2 regions of the Hydrogenophaga taeniospiralis genome follow, and region 2 is predicted to be linked to the other one. Evidence: riboswitches for the same ligand, from Rfam matches in the RefSeq annotation. Region 2 holds a riboswitch; the other holds the start of a gene.
The links. Region 2 has a riboswitch for thiamine pyrophosphate ahead of thiC (phosphomethylpyrimidine synthase ThiC). Riboswitches for the same ligand answer to the same signal wherever they lie in the genome.
Positions count from the first base shown of each region.

Region 1: it holds a riboswitch for thiamine pyrophosphate, as region 2 does, so the genes downstream of both, KIH07_RS12970 (thiamine ABC transporter substrate binding subunit) here and thiC (phosphomethylpyrimidine synthase ThiC) in region 2, are expected to answer to the same signal.

Region 1 is NZ_JAHBAG010000001.1:2,686,016-2,689,369, forward strand. It holds gene KIH07_RS12955 (transglutaminase-like domain-containing protein) at 1-180, shown strand, start outside; gene KIH07_RS12960 (hypothetical protein) at 290-460, shown strand; gene KIH07_RS12965 (class I SAM-dependent methyltransferase) at 580-1,242, opposite strand; TPP riboswitch at 1,434-1,542, shown strand; gene KIH07_RS12970 (thiamine ABC transporter substrate binding subunit) at 1,609-2,679, shown strand; gene KIH07_RS12975 (ABC transporter permease) at 2,756-3,354, shown strand, end outside.
Region 2 is NZ_JAHBAG010000001.1:2,320,604-2,323,957, forward strand. It holds gene thiC (phosphomethylpyrimidine synthase ThiC) at 1-1,575, opposite strand, end outside; TPP riboswitch at 1,695-1,807, opposite strand; gene KIH07_RS11115 (hypothetical protein) at 1,976-2,527, shown strand; gene KIH07_RS11120 (hypothetical protein) at 2,613-3,101, shown strand; gene KIH07_RS11125 (TetR/AcrR family transcriptional regulator) at 3,204-3,354, opposite strand, start outside.

The sequences.
Region 1 (3,354 bases), 370 kb from region 2:
CGCGACGCCGCCGACGCCTCGTTCGCCACCATCTTCGGCGGCGTGGTGGCGCAGGCGCCGCGCATCGACATCTCGGCCCAGGTGAACCCGCAAAACGGCTGGCTGATGCCGGTGCACCGCGCCGAGGCCCTGTCCACCGACTCGGCGTTCACCTGGAACATGGTGGACGTGGCGGGCTGAGGGCCGCCAGGGCGTTGGCCCCCTGGCGCGGGCGGGGCGCCGCTGGCCTCGCCCGCGCGGCCTGTGGCCTAATAGAGGGGTTTTCAACCAATTTCTGTCTGGATCCGACATGGGCAACAAAATCGTCACCGAAGCCGACCGCAAAGCCACCCCCCGTCCCAAGCCCATTGCTGGCGTCTCCCTGGCCACCCCTGGCCGTGGCCAACGTGTCAGCCTGGAACGTGGCGTGGCCACGCGCAGCAAGAAAAACCCGGGCAAGCGCTCGAAGAAGGGCGGCTGACCCGTACCGATCGCCCCCGCGGCGGTCCCACAAAAAAGGCCCTTGCAGGGCCTTTTTTGTGGGCGGGCGCCAGTGGGCCGGTGGCTCAGCCTCCCGGCGCTCGGCACCTGTCCGCGGTTTCAGCGCGCGAACGTGAGGAAGCGCCCTTTGTAGGTTTCGCCGGTTTCCAGCGTTCGGTCGGCGGCCTGCATGTTCAGCCCGTAACCCAGCGCCGCCATCTCGCGGCAGAAGGCGCTGCGGTTGCCGCGGTCCGGGTCCACGATGATGACTTCAGCGCCCGCGCTGGCGTGCTGGTCGATGAAGCGCGCGAGCTGGGCCGGTTGCTGGCGTTCGTAGAGCACGTCGCTGCCGATGATGAGGTCGAAGCGGCCCAGGCCGCTGGCGCCGTTGGCATCGTCCAGCGCCCAGTTACCCGGCTGGTAGGGCAGCGGGCCCAGGCCGTTGGCCAGCAGGTTTTCGTGCAGGAAGGCCTCGGTCAGCGGGTGCCAGTCGGTCACGGTCACGTCGCCCGCGCGGCGGTGGATCACCAGGCTGGCCAGGGCCAGGCCGGCACCGATCTCCAGGATACGTTTGCCCTCGATGGCGTGGCTGTGCATGGCCAGCGCCAGCACACGTGCCGAGGGCCAGACCTGGCCAAACAGCGGCCATCCCGAAGCGCCCATGCCCGCGTCTTCGGCACTGCCGTGCGGGTCAGCGTATTGCTGGTTGTCGAGCAGGGAGCGCACGGCGTAGTCCAGGCCGCCGATGGTGACCGTCTGGTGTCGGACTTCGTAGCCGGGCATGCGGTGTTCTTTTCATGGTGGGTGGGCGGTGTGAAACGGTTCTGATCGAACGGGCACAGCGCTTCCATGGGAACCATGGGCAGGGGCATGCGGGGCCGAGGAGGCAATCTCGCGGGTGGGCCGCCGTGGTTGCGGGCCCAGGCCACGGTAACACAGGGCTGCGCGAAGCACAGGGCGGGGTCTACAATTTGCAGCTTCACCGGGGGTGCCGGGCCCACCGCACAGCGGGCCACGGCTGAGAAATACCCCTCTCACCTGATCTGGATCGTGCCAGCGTAGGGAGCGTGAGCAGCCGGCCGCCGATGTGTGCGTTGCCGTCCCTGTCAGACGCTTTCCCTGGCGTTCTTTTTGACAAGGCGGCTTCCCATGCAACGGCGTTTTTTTTCGGCAGCACTGGTTTCGGTTTCCCTCGCGGCGCTGGGCGCTTCGCCCTCGGTCTGGGCACAGGCGGTGCCGCTGCGTGTGCTCACCCACAGCTCGTTCGACCTGCCCAAGGAGCTGCTGGCGCAGTTCGAGAAAGACGCGGGCGTGAAGCTGCAGATCGTCAAGGCCGGTGACGCCGGCGAGATGGTCAACAAGCTGATCCTCACCAAGGCCCGGCCCATCGCCGACGTGGTCTACGGCATCGACAACACCTTGCTGCCGCGCGCCGTGGCCGCGAAGGTGCTCGACGCCTACACCGGCCCCGCCGCCCAGCGCGCCTCGGCCGCGGCCATGGCCGAGGGCGCCGACCAGACCGGCGTGGTCTCGGGTGTGGTGCCGGTGGACTACGGTTTCGTGAACCTCAACATCGACAAGGCCTGGTTCGCTCAAAAGGGCCTGGCGCTGCCGACCTCGCTCGACGATCTGGCCAAGCCCGCCTACGCCAAACTGCTCGTGGTGCAGAACCCGGCCACCTCCAGCCCCGGCCAGGCCTTCGTGTTCGCCACCATCGCCGGCCTGGGCGAAGAGGCGGCGTTCACCTGGTGGGGCCAGATGCGCGCCAACGGCGTGAAGGTGGTCAAGGGCTGGACCGAGGCCTACTACACCGAGTTCACGCGCAACGGCGGCACGCGGCCCATCGTCGTCAGCTACGCCAGCAGCCCGGCGGCCGAGGTGTTCTACGCCAAGGAAAAACTCAGCGTTTCGCCCACCACCAACCTGTTCTTCAAGGGCGGCGTGTTCCGCCAGGTCGAGGGGGTGGCGCTGGTCAAGGGTGGCAACCCGGCCGCGCGCGACGCCGCCGGCAAGTTCATCGAGTTCCTGCGCTCGGCCCCGGCCCAGCAGGCGCTGCAGACCACGATGTGGATGTTCCCGGCCGAAGCTGGGGCCGCGCGCGTGGAGGTGATGAAGCAACACGCGAGCGAACCCACCGCGTTTGACAACCCGGGTGTCACCGACATGAACAGCAAAGGCAAGGCCTGGCTGCAGCGCTGGACCAAGGTGGTGTTGAAGTGACCCCCCTGCGCCGCTGTGCGGCTTCCCCCCTGGTGGGGGCCCGTGCTCCGGCCGAGCGCCTGGGTTCAGTGCATTCATGCATGGATTGAGATCCCGCCACCTGCTGCCCGCGCTGCCGCTGGTCTTTCTGGCGCTGCTGCTGGTGGCGCCGGTGGTGCGGCTGCTGGTCGAAGGGCTGGGCGGGGGCGAATGGTCGGGTGACGAGCCGCTGCGCTGGCTCGACGTCTGGCAGGACGACTTCCTGCGCTGGCGGGTGTTGTGGTCCCTGGCCCAGGCGGCGATCACCTGCGCACTGGCTCTGGCGCTGGGCCTGCCGGTGGCCTGGGTGCTGGCGCGGCTGGCGTTCCGGGGCCGCTCGCTGGTGCTGCGCCTGTTGATGCTGCCCTTCGTGGTGCCCACGCTGGTGGCCGCGCTGGGCGTGCTGGCGCTCTGGGGGCCGCGTGGCCTGCTTGGCGCGCCGCTGGCCGGGGCCGGCATCGAACTGGTGGACACGCCCTGGCTGCTGCTCTACGGCAACCTGTTTTTCAACCTCTGCGTGGTGGTGCGTGCCGGCGTGGACGCGCTGGAGCAGGTGAGCGCGCCGCGCGTGGCTGCCGCGCGCACGCTGGGCGCCACGCCCTGGCGCGCCTTCTGGCGCGTGGAGTGGCCGGCGATCGCGCCCTGGCTGGCCTCGGC
Region 2 (3,354 bases):
GTGGCCCTTGGCGATGTCGGCCGCGTGGGCCGCGATCTTGTAGGCAATGATGCCCTGCTTCACGTCGTCGCGGTCGGGCAGGCCCAGGTGTTCCTTGGGCGTCACGTAGCAGAGCATGGAGGTGCCCATCCAGCCGATCATGGCCGCGCCCACGGCCGAGGCGATGTGGTCGTAGCCGGGTGCGATGTCGATGGTCAGCGGGCCCAGGGTGTAGAACGGCGCCTCGTGGCAGTGCTTCAGCTGCTCGTCCATGTTGGCCTGGATCAGGTGCATGGGCACGTGGCCGGGGCCCTCGATCATGGTCTGCACGTCGTGCTTCCAGGCCACCTGGGTCAGCTCGCCCAGTGTCTTGAGTTCGGCGAACTGCGCTTCGTCGTTCGCATCCGCACCGCTGCCGGGGCGCAGGCCGTCGCCGAGCGAGAAGCTCACATCGTAGGCCTTCATGATTTCGCAGATCTCGTCGAAGTGCGTGTAGAGGAAGTTCTCCTTGTGGTGCGTGATGCACCACTTGGCCAGGATGGAGCCGCCACGCGAGACGATGCCGGTGCGGCGCTGCGCCGTGAGGTGGATGTAGGCCAGGCGCACGCCGGCGTGGATGGTGAAGTAGTCCACGCCCTGTTCGGCCTGCTCGATCAGCGTGTCGCGGTAGATCGCCCAGGTCAGGTCTTCGGCCACGCCGCCCACTTTTTCCAGCGCCTGGTAGATCGGCACGGTGCCGATGGGCACCGGGCTGTTGCGCACGATCCAGTCGCGCGTGGTGTGGATGTTCTTGCCGGTGGACAGGTCCATCACGTTGTCGGCGCCCCAGCGGATCGCCCACACCAGCTTGTCCACTTCTTCCTCGATGCTGGACGTCACGGCCGAATTGCCGATGTTGGCGTTGATCTTCACGCCGAAGTTGCGCCCGATCGCCATGGGCTCGACCTCGGGGTGGTTGATGTTGGCCGGGATGATGGCGCGGCCGCGCGCCACCTCGTCGCGCACGAACTCGGGCGTGAACACATCGGGAATGCGCGCGCCCATGGGGTTGCCGCGCAGGCGCGCTTCCCGCGCCGGGTCGCCCAGGTACTCGCGCATCCACTCGCGCTTGCCGTTTTCGCGCAGGGCCACGTACTCCATCTCGGGGGTGACGATGCCTTTGCGCGCGTAATGCATCTGCGAGACGTTCATGCCGCTCTTCGCGCGGCGTGGCGTGCGCTGCAGGCCGGCGGCCTCGGCGCGCAGGGCCTCGATGCGTTCGATGGTGGTGCCGTTGTTCTGCGCTTCGTTTTTCACGCCGTCGTCCAGCGCGGCGCGCTGGCGGCCGGTGTAGGTCTCGGTGTCACCACGCGCCGCGATCCAGGCGCCGCGCACATCGGCCAGGCCGGTGCGCACGTCGATGGCGGCGCTCGGGTCGCTGTAGGGGCCGGAGGTGTCGTACACCGTGACCTGCTCACCGTTGCTCAGCGCGATCTCGCGCATGGGCACGCGGATGCTCTCGTTCGAGCCGGGCACGTAGATCTTGCGCGAAGCGGGGAAGGGCTCGCGGCTGAGCGCGAACTGGTCGGCGAAGGGAATCTTGTCGGGGGCGTTCATGGCGGCGGTCTCCTGTGTGGGGCTGTGGATGCTCCGGAGACCGCCCGTCAAAACATGCACCCGGGCCCACTGGTGGCGTGGACGGACCCATCGCGCGAGGGACGGGCCGGGGATGCAGGCCCTGGGGGCTGCGCTCTTCTTTCGCTGGTACTAGCCAGATCAAGTTCACGGGTTCGGTTTTTCAACCATCTCAGCGCTGGACCTTTCGGTCCGTGCACCCCGGAGCAAGGCGCAGTATAGCGGCGCGGGCCCGGTGTGTGGATGGAATGCCCTGTGGGCGGCGGGGTTGGGCGCCTGGTGGACTCCATCTGTGGCCTGGGGGTCCAGACGGGCGCTTTTTCCCCCATACACATTCCGCTCGGATCGGGCTGCCAGTGCACCACCAGCATGCCCCCCGGCGTTGATCGTCGAAGAGAATATGCGGCCGCCCGGGTCGGAGGCGGTATCACCAGAGGGAGGAACGATGAAGCGATTGTTGTGGCTCGGCGGGTTGGTCGCGGTTTTTTATGGACACAGCGAGTGGGCGCTGTCGAAGAGCCGGGCGCTCGGGTGGATCGAGGCGCACGAACAGGCGGTGTTCGCGATGAAGGAGGGCGTCTGTGACGACTTCGCTTTTGATGTGAACGTGAACATCCGCGCGGGTCACCCGAAGGGGGAATGGCAGGTGGATGGCGGCAAGAACTATGTGTGCGATTACGTCCGGGCCTCCAACGCCCACGTCCGGGTGCTCAAGCCGGCCATCGACACCCGCACCGAGCTGGTCAGCCTGGAACGCTCCGATTTCCCCTGGATGACGGCCAAGGTCAAGGTGCGGCAAATCACCACCTTCACGCTGCCGGGCCTGCGCACGCTGAACGAGGTGGGTGAAACCACCTACGTCTTGCGGCGCACCGTCCGGTCGCTGCAGATCGCCGAGATGACGTCTCGCAGCGAGGGCCAGTTTCCCCGTTGACCGTGCACGTGGGCGGCCCGCCTTTTTGCTCTGCGACAATGCGCGGCCGCCCGGGTTGAGGCGGTTTCAAAAAGGGGAAGAGGACATGAGAAAACTGTTTTGGCTCGGCGTGCTGGCGGCTGCGTTCTATGGACACAGCCGCTTTGTCTTTTCTGCGCCGAGCATGATGAGCTGGATGCAGAAGCAGGACCAGATGATGCTGCGAGGCGAGGATGGGATGTGCGACGCCTATGCGGCCGATCTCAAGGTCGACCTGCGTTCGCAGACCGCTCGGGGAGAGTCACAGTTTGTGGGCGGCAAGGAGGAACTGTGCGAGTACCTGAAGGACGCCAGCGCGGCCTTCCGGGCGACCAATGCATCGGTGAACAACAACATGGAACTGGTCAGCATCGAGCCCTCCGGCTTCCCCTGGCTGTCGGCCACGGTCAAGCTGCGGCAGTCCACCACGGTTCGCATGCGGGGCCTGCCCGCCATTACCGAGGTGGCCGAGTCCACCACGGTGGTCCGGCGCACGTTCAACGGCCGGGAGATCGCCAGCATCGACTCCAGCAGCGAGGCGTCGCTGGGCCAATGAGCGCTTGAGGCGGTGCGTCGCGCCAGCCCGCCACTGGGGCGGGGCACCACATGGCCTTGCTCGACGCCTGGACCTCGTTCACGGCCCTGCCTCCCCTTGCCCTCACGCCGAACGCAAGGTCACCTGCGTGTCGCATACGGAAAACGCCAGGAACATCGCCTCCACCTCGCTGGGTGAATGGGGTCTGGCGCTGCCCAGCCACCAGACGAGCAGGTGAAACAGGCTGCCCGCCAGCATGTCGGCGCGGGCGTTG